Regions from separate parts of the Vibrio syngnathi genome, predicted to be linked through region 2. Evidence: predicted binding sites of a transcription regulator. Region 2 holds the regulator's gene; each other region holds the start of a gene.
The links. The regulator CRP, encoded in region 2, controls carbon source genes, mostly activating them, when cyclic AMP is high. The targets are predictions, from matches to a motif close to TGTGANNNNNNTCACA.
Positions count from the first base shown of each region.

Region 1 (3,204 bases), 880 kb from region 2:
TGCAACAAGAAAGAAATTTCGGTTCGATACAGGCCCACCCCATCAACGCCTTGATTGATAGCGATGTTAGTGTCAGCACTCAAACCCGCATTAAGCAGAATCTCAACTTGCTTGTCGTCTTGCGTTTTTGCCGGTAAGTACAGATCTCGATTGACCATAGAAGAGAGCTCACTCTCCTCTAGAATCAGCCCTTGATATTCTTTGAGCAGGTTTTGAGTCGGCTCAATAAAGATCTCACCACTATACCCGTCAACAATCGCTTGCTTACCATTAGCTTGAGCAAGATTTAGGTTAACCCCCATAACAGAAGGAATACCCAAAGCTCGAGATAAAATCGCTGCGTGCGAGTTCGCCGCCCCTTCCAAGGAAATAACCGCTAATAGTTTTTCTTTGGGAATAGACGCTAATACAGAGGCCGTTAACTCACGAACCACCAAAATAATCGGTTTATCTAATGTGCGGAGTTCATGTTCAGAGTTGTGGAGGAAATAGAGCAGTCTTTGCCCAAGCTCTCGGACGTCTTGCGCTCTCTCTCGAAGGTACACATCTGACATACGAGCAAAACGGTTAGAGTAACTCTCAACAACCTGTCTCAATGCCCAATCGGCTTTATCGCCTTTCTGAATTTGGCTCTTGAGATCCTTACGCAACATGGGATCGTTGAGTAAGTGAGTGAACAGGTCAAAGATCGCCAACGCGTCTTTATTGATTTCGCTATCTAAGCGCTTTCGCATCCGCTTAAAGTCATTGAGGGCGTTTTCAACCGCTACCGCCAATAACTCATGTTCTCTCTCTACATTGAGCGTAGAAGCAGGATAAACATCGGTAAGTTCAGGCTGAGTGTTGTCCCACCACAGGTCACCAATCGCCACGCCCGATGAAGCAGCGATACCTTTGGTCGCAGGTAGCTTCTGTTGCTCTAATAGCCAATGGCCTTGAGTTTGAGCGTGCGCCACAATAACTGCAAGTTGAGCTGAGAGAGTGACAAGGAAGGATTCTTCCATCTCACTGAATAAACGAGGAGACTTCTGCTGAATGACCAATACGCCAAGCACTTGCTTGCGATGGATAATCGGAGTGCCGAGAAAAGCGTGATAAACCTTTTCTCCAAGTTCTGGAAAAAACTTATAAGCAGGATGAGCAGACGCTTGCGCAAGGTTGATAGGTTCAGCACTTCTTTTAACCAGGCCAACCAGACCTTCGTCAAAACCAATATGAATGCTATTACCTTGGAAGATCAGGCCTTGAGTTGCCATCAACTCAAGGCGCTGCATATCATTATTTGCCAAATACACGGTGCAACATTCCGTCTGCATCGCGCTGCATGTCTCTTTAACCAAAATATCAAGAGCCGTCGACACATCTTCAACTCTTGATACGTGTTCAACTATTTCCCTTAGTTGGCTGAGCATGCTTAACCTCTACGCAATTTGCGTTTTCCTTTTGTTTTTCGCTCTTTAAACGGCATTGCTAAAGATGCGAATTCTTTCATCGCTCGACGGTAAACATCTCGCTTGAAAGATACAACTTGTCGAACTGGGTACCAGTAACTCACCCAACGCCAACCATCAAACTCAGGTGTGCTTCCACGCTGCATATTGATATGCGATTCATCGCAATCTAAGCGTAAAAGAAACCACTTCTGTTTTTGTCCAATACAGACAGGTTTAGAATCCCACCGAACCAGTCGTTTGGGCAGCTTATAGCGTAACCAATGACGACTTGTCGCGACGATCTTTACATCCTTTTTAGTAAGGCCAACCTCTTCATACAACTCGCGGTACATTGCCTGTTCCGGAGTCTCACCTTCATCGATCCCCCCTTGAGGGAATTGCCATGAATGTTGCCCGTATCGTTTAGCCCAGAAGACCTGACCATGGTTGTTACAGATTACAATACCAACATTTAATCGGTAACCATCGCCATCTATCACTGGCCAACCTCTATCTAAATTTTTAATTACACTGATTTTTCCACATATCCCCAATCGGAGCAAACTTAGTGACGTGACAAGCGCTATATTTATGAATAATAACTACGAATATGGATAAGTTTTGCTCAAATCTTAGTTACCCACACAAGAGTGAGACATAGACCACATTTATTCACCTTTTCTGTGAATAACTATGTGAAGAATTACCTTCAATCGTTTTTTTTAATCCATAGATTCATCAACACTAAAAACAACCAACCAGCCAACCCTATTTTATTTCATTAAAAATCAACAAATTAAATTTGAAACTTAATTTTAAAAAACAATAGAAATGTAAAGGATCCTTTAGAAACTCAACATGGTCAAAGATCAACCACTCCGATGTTTATCCACACAGGTAAGTGAAAGATTCATTTTGACCCCCATTTAGCAAGCATTTTATCGACCTTAAACCCCTGTTTATTTATACACTAAATTAATATTTCAATTAATTAGCTTCATGTCCTGTGGATAACCATGAGTTTGATCCCTTTTCTAGCAAGGCGATCATTTCTTAACCAGTCGTCATATGGTGATAACTTCTGGTAAAATCATTTTTTTGATCATGCCTTTTATTATGAAACCAGAACCACAAACACAACAAGAGCTGTTAGACAGAGCATATGCTATTGCAGGAATGACCTTCAAAGAGCTCGCCGATGAAGCCGATATGGTTGTACCAAACGACCTAAAGCGAGATAAAGGCTGGGTTGGACAACTATTGGAATGGCACTTGGGTGCGCCAGCTGGCAGTAAACCAGAACAAGATTTTGCCAAGCTCGGGATCGAGCTAAAAAGTATCCCGATTGGTTATTCAGGGAAGCCACTCGAAACCACCTTTGTTTGTGTCGCGCCATTGATGGGCGTGCAAGGCATAACGTGGGAAACCAGTCACGTTCGAAACAAGCTGTCTAAAGTGTTGTGGATCCCGGTAGAGGGAGAAAGAGAGATCCCGCTGACAGAAAGGCATGTAGGATCCCCTTTATTGTGGACACCAAGCCAGGCTGAAGACGAACTATTGAAAAGAGATTGGGAAGAGTTGATGGAATTGATCGTGTTGGGTAACGTTGAGCAGATAACAGCAAGGCACGGCGAAGCACTGCATTTGCGACCAAAAGCGGCCAACAGTCGTGTGTTAACAGAAGCTTACGGTGCAAGTGGAAAACCAATAAAGACCAAACCTCGTGGTTTTTATCTACGAACTCAATTCACCCACAGATTGCTGACGACCC
Region 1 is NZ_CP017916.1:2,706,313-2,709,516, forward strand. Features, by position in the region: gene ptsP (phosphoenolpyruvate--protein phosphotransferase) at 1-1,412, opposite strand, end outside; gene rppH (RNA pyrophosphohydrolase) at 1,415-1,933, opposite strand; gene mutH (DNA mismatch repair endonuclease MutH) at 2,550-3,204, shown strand, end outside.
Region 1: a site for CRP is predicted at 2,085-2,100, ahead of rppH (RNA pyrophosphohydrolase). Genes of this name have one in related genera too.

Region 2 (3,204 bases):
GCAAGGTAAGCACATCAGCTACTTTGGCCCACAAGCTAACGATTTTGGTGCATTAGAAGAGTTCTTCCGTCAATACGGTAATGAAGGTACGGGCAAAGTCCGCAGCTACCTACACACCTTTGATGAAGCCGTGCCTTATAATCAAATGCCAGGCACCTTCACACCATGGCAAGAGATCCCTGAAAATTCCGATGTGATGTTTTACGAAGGCCTACACGGCGGTGTGGTAGATGGGGACATCAATGTTTCTCAACACGTCGATTTGCTGATCGGCATGGTGCCTATCGTAAACCTAGAATGGATCCAAAAGTTCGTTCGTGACACACGCGATCGTGGTCATTCTCGCGAAGCAGTAATGGACTCAATTGTTCGCTCGATGGATGATTACCTTAACTACATTACTCCTCAGTTTTCACGTACTCACATCAACTTCCAGCGTGTTCCAACGGTAGACACATCAAACCCTCTCAATGCTAAAGGGATCCCAAGTTTAGATGAAAGCTTCGTTGTTATACGCTTACGCGGCATCAAAAACGTCGATTTCCCTTATCTTCTGGCTATGATTGATGGCTCATTTATGTCGCGCCACAACACGCTTGTAGTACCTGGCGGCAAGATGAGTTTTGCTATGGAACTCATTGTAAGGCCTATCCTGCAACAACTTATAGAAACCGGGAAAATAGGCTAACAAAACAACATTCTGGTTGATTACTTTTCATACCGTGATCATGTGCACAATTTTGCGTAAAAAATCGTAGCTTGGTCACGATTAAAATCAAGAAATAGTACCTGAAAAAGGATACTATTCTTAAACGAAACACAAGATAGCTTGCAGCACTCAACGAGTGCTCTTATCCTAGCTACGTCAATTCAGGCTTAGCTAAAATATGGAAAGCGGCAAGCATACCCTGCAGAGGAAGTAAGATATTATGGTTCTAGGTAAACCCCAAACCGATCCAACATTAGAGTGGTTCCTTTCACACTGTCATATTCATAAGTACCCTTCAAAAAGTACTTTGATTCATGCTGGTGAAAAGGCAGAAACCTTGTACTACATCGTTAAAGGTTCTGTGGCAGTTCTTATCAAAGACGAAGAAGGTAAGGAAATGATTCTTTCTTACCTAAACCAAGGCGACTTCATCGGTGAGCTTGGCTTGTTCGAAGAAGACCAAGAGCGTACTGCATGGGTTCGTGCAAAATCTCCTTGTGAAGTAGCTGAGATTTCTTTCAAGAAATTCCGTCAACTTATCCAAGTGAACCCAGATATCCTAATGCGCCTTTCAGCGCAAATGGCAAACCGTCTACAAGTAACTAGCCAAAAGGTTGGTGACTTAGCGTTCCTTGACGTAACAGGTCGTATCGCTCAAACGCTACTAAACCTAGCGAAACAGCCAGATGCAATGACTCACCCTGACGGCATGCAAATCAAGATCACTCGTCAAGAGATTGGCCAGATTGTTGGTTGTTCTCGTGAGACAGTTGGTCGTATCTTGAAGATGCTAGAAGAGCAGAACCTAATTTCTGCACACGGTAAAACTATCGTGGTATACGGCACTCGTTAATCTCGATTAACTGAGCCAAAAATTTGAAAGCCACCAAATGCGAATTTGGTGGCTTTTTTGTTTTCTAAAGATCTACAAAGAAAATACGAATGAAACACCTACAGCTTCCAAGCGAAAATACTCTCGAAGCGAAGCCTATCTGAATCTCTAGAGCAAAGCCCGTACTCGCATCTTTCTTTAACCGTTAGTGCTTTCGAAGATCTTATCCGCCGATGCTGCAACAAAACCTGTATAAAGCTCACCGTTGGCCATCGCATAACGCTTAGCGAACTCATAGAAGCCTCCAGGAATCATCTCATTGCCTTCAACAAATGAAACTGGGACTTTGTCTGCCATTGTAGATGATTGCTCTAATAAGACCTCTGGAGAGCCTTTAACCTGACCACCAGATGCATTGATAGTGAAACCTGAATCACTCAAATAGTCATTCACAGTCTGTACTTCATCGAACTCATTGAGCTGGTTCACACTCACCGTAAAGTGATTTGCACCGTAACCATGAGCCGCTAGCCAAGACGCGTATTCACTCTCTTTTGCTAGAACTTGAAAATCCGCGAAGCTCAGGTCCCAAAGGCGACCACCAAACAAGAACTCATGACCTTGAAGCTTGCTTGCGTCGACTTGCTCAACCAACTTAGCCACGATCTGTTGCAAGTCACTTGAACACTCTTCGACTTTCAACTCACTAATGAACACTTTCGGTTGGTTTGGATCTGGGTGCTCGTAATGCTTAGCCACTAGCTTCTTGCTCTCAAATAAGTAATCGCCACACGCCTTGTAACCTAACTCAAGGAAAGGTTTAGCCAATGTTTCAATACCCAGTGGTGCAACATTGAAAGTACGCAGTGCAATGTGATCATTAATCAGAGCTTCATCTTCTTTCAGCAAATGGTGTACTTTCTCAGCCGATGGGCAAAGCCTGTGAATGTAATCATCCCATAGTGGTTTAAAGAGTAGATCGGGCGTCATGGTGACTCCTTGTCAGAGGTTCTAGCAAGCTAGTAATTTGGATTAGAGAGGGAGAGGCTGGACACAGAGTCAGCAGCCATCAGCCTGTGACATACTTGTTCTATTATTATCTACCGCCCAATCTAGGTGTAGGACGTGATGGAAAAAGGAAGCGATAACACCGCTTCCTTATTACACAATCAATCAATGAATCTGTTATTCATGAACCTAGAGCTCATAAGCTTGTGATTCATCAAGTTATAGCTTAAAAGCAAAAACTACAGCTCAATACCGGGGCTAAACGTAGCTGGCAGTTGAGTTTCACCACCTTCCATTGACGCCATAGGGTAAGCACAGTAGTCAGCCGCGTAGTAAGCACTTGGGCGTAAGTTGCCCGAAGCACCTGGACCACCAAATGGAGCATCGCCACTTGCGCCTGTTAGCTGGCGGTTACGGTTAACAATGCCCGCACGGATATGGTCAACGAAGTATTCCCACTCCGAATCGTCGGTTGAAACTAGGCCAGCAGACAAACCAAAGCGCGTGTCATTAGCCAGTTCAACGGCTTGCTCTAGCGATTGGTAGCGAACCACTTGCAGTAATGGGCCGAAGTACTCTTCATCTGGCAACTCAGCAATGTTGGTTGCATCGATGATACCCGGAGAAACAAACGCCGCTTCGCCCGCTTTTGCTT
Region 2 is NZ_CP017916.1:292,613-295,816, reverse strand. Features, by position in the region: gene K08M4_RS01355 (phosphoribulokinase) at 1-688, shown strand, start outside; gene crp (cAMP-activated global transcriptional regulator CRP) at 930-1,562, shown strand; gene K08M4_RS01345 (DUF1338 domain-containing protein) at 1,740-2,531, opposite strand; gene astD (succinylglutamate-semialdehyde dehydrogenase) at 2,789-3,204, opposite strand, start outside.

Region 3 (3,204 bases), on a different replicon from region 2:
GCACTCTTCAGCTTCATCTAATCGATTCCAACACCAAAATATTTGAGCTCTAACACGCAGTAAGAACTCATGCAGAGGCACGTATTTTAGTTGGTGCTCTTCAATCAATTTGAACGCACTGTCTTGCAGTTCGAATGCCGCTTGAACGTAACCCTGTGCAATTAAAATCTCGCTCTGTTGTAGAATCGCCCAAAGCGCTTGGTGGTAAACTTGGTATTGGCGTGCAAGTTTTTCCGTTTGCTGCATCATCGGAAGTGCACGGCTCAAGTTGCCCATTACGTGATTCACTTCACCAACAACAGATGTTGCGACAATTCGGCTACGATAAACGGTGGTGTTTAACTGACTTAGCGAAAGCTCAGCCAGTTCCAAGGCTTTTTCTGGTTCATTGCTGTTAATAGCAACTTGCGCGCGCAGAGCGTTGTATTGCCCCTGCTGCTGAGTATCGAGTTCAATGTTTCGAGCTTGATATTGAGTTTCAGCCTCTTCTAATAATGTCCCTACCTGTTCATAGCGGTGCTGACTTTGTGCAAGCCAAGCTCGTAACATGGACAGTTTAGGATCGCTGTAAAGTTGATCCGTACTCAGTTGTTTGATCGCGATCTCTAACGAGGAAAGTTCTCCTTGGTTAAACATCGGCCAACCGTGGTCTGTCAGTATTTGAATGATCAGTTCTGGGTCTTCAGCGCGCTGTGCATGGCGCAATGCTTGGTGTGGTGTGTCTTGTTTAATCCACGCCTTTGCAGCACTTCGGTGCAATTCTGCTTCTTGTTGAGGGATTCGAGCTTGACGCTCATGTGCCAAAAATTCACCAAACAGGTTATGGAAACGATACCAGTTCTTTTCTCCCTCAAGCGGGTAGATAAATAAGCCGAATCGATTTAATGACTCGATCATACCGAGCGCATCTTCACGCTGCGTTAGCGCACAAACCAGTTCGTCGTTGAAGTGGTCAAGCACTGAACACTGCATCAAAAACTGTCGAGTTTCTTGGTCTAACAGGTCGAAAACCTCTTCAACCAAATAGTCCCACAGGTGAGCTTGGTTAAAGTGGGAGAAAGACTCCGCAGACTGCGCAAGCGTACGCTTTTGATGTTGAGCTTGCAGCGCAATAAGTTGAAGTGCAGAAGGCCAACCCTCTACATAGGTACAAATGCTGTCTGCCGTTGTGTCATCAATGCCATCGGCAACACGTTGATTGAAAAAGCGTGTCGTCTCTTCGGTATCAAAAGCCAGCGAGTCATTACCTAATTCGATCATTAAGTCTCTAACGCGCAGGTTTGCTGTGCCTAGTGGTGGTGTTCCGCGGCTGGTTACAACCAACGTAAGATTGTCGGGCATGTGTTTGAGGAAAAAGCGCATTGCTTCTTGAATGTCATCATTGTTGACTAAATGGTAGTCGTCTAAAACAAGAAAACATTCGTGATGGTAGTCCGACATTTCGGCGAATACTTCGCTCAATAAAGAATGCAGCGATGAAAACTGTCGTTTCTCTGCCAGTTTTTGGGCATTGGGACAGGCGTTTTGAGTCGCTTTATTGAGTGATTGGAGTAGGTAGTTGATAAAACGGAAGGCATCGTTGTCACTATCATCGATGCTGTACCAACCCACATTCGGTTTATCTAACAGCCATTGTGCAGCCATGGTGGTCTTGCCATAGCCCGCAGGAGAACGGAACAATACAAGCTTATAGCAATCTGCGTTTTGGAGCAGATCGAGAACCCTCGGTCGTAGGATTGCATTATGTAAGCGGCCGGGACGAGTCAGTTTCGAAGGGATCCACATATCGAAGTTTTTCACCTATTCCGTGGCGTATGTTTTGGGGATTCTAAAACCGTACAGGAGTAGCCCAATCACATCTGCCTAATTACTTAAGTCTGTGCTTATGTTACGTGAATAAAAATGGCACCGACTATGATTCTCCTCAGAAACCTTGCGGTCTTGCATGTTTTTGGCTTTCTACGCCCTTGATTTGAGACTTTGCTCACGTTGCGGGTCGGTTTGTGAATGTGACTTTGTTCGGTCTTACACTGAAATTTATGCAAAAGATGATATGTGGGAAATAATTTCGTGATCTCAAACTCAGATTTGCTAATCAGTTTATTCCGGTTAAATAAAACTCACATCAATTGAAGTTAAGTTATCGAACGGGAGCTTGTGATCTTAGTCACTCCAACTTTTTGTTCGAAGTTAGAACATGAGAGTCAGATCACTAACCGTAATGGCGGTACGCCCCTACGCCCTCTCATCTACTCCTAGTTAGTGGCATTAACAGGAGGATGTTTAGTTAATGGTGACCATGCACGATATGTCACAGATGAATTAGAACTATTAAAAGCGAGATTTCTGAAATGAAACCAACTCAGCAAAAAACTTTCGACAAAGTGTCTTTCCAAGAAAGTGTTAAAAAGCATTTATCTGCAACTTACGCAACAACGATTGAAACAGCAGATAGCCGCGCATGGTACCTAGCAATGGGGCGTGCGCTAGCAGAATTGACAACATTTGATCTGCTAGAAACTGAAAATGATGAAAAAATCAAAAACGCGAAGAGCGTTAACTACCTTTCATTAGAGTTTTTGATTGGTCGTCTAACAGGTAACAACCTGATCAGCATGGGTCTGTACGAACAGATTACTCATGCAATGGAAGAGCTAGGCCAAAACCTAACTGACCTTCTAGAAGAAGAACGCGACCCATCGCTAGGTAATGGTGGTCTTGGTCGTCTTGCTGCTTGTTTTATGGATTCTTGTGCTGCACAAGAGTACCCAACAGTAGGCTACGGTCTTCACTATGAATACGGCCTATTCAAACAGTCTTTCCAAGATGGTCGCCAACAAGAAGCACCAGACGCATGGCGTGGTGTTGAAGGTTACCCATGGGAAGTCGCTCGTCCAGAACTAGCACAACACATTGGTTTTTACGGTCATGTAGAAGTTGAATTCATCGACGGTAAAGAAGTTCGTACTTGGGTTCCAGGTATGGAAGTAAAAGCAATGCCTTGGGATCTACCTATCGTAGGTTACGAGTCAAACACGGTTTACCCATTGCGTCTTTGGGAATGTCAGGCAATTGCACCATTCTCACTAGCAAGCTTTAACAACGGTGACTACTTCGAAGCGCAACACTCGCTAATCGATGCAGGTAACATCACGAAAGTTCTTTACCCGAACGACAACCATGAGAAAGGTAAGACACTGCGTT
Region 3 is NZ_CP017917.1:206,269-209,472, forward strand. Features, by position in the region: gene malT (HTH-type transcriptional regulator MalT) at 1-1,785, opposite strand, end outside; gene K08M4_RS15875 (glycogen/starch/alpha-glucan phosphorylase) at 2,352-3,204, shown strand, end outside.
Region 3: a site for CRP is predicted at 1,974-1,989, ahead of malT (HTH-type transcriptional regulator MalT). Genes of this name have one in related genera too.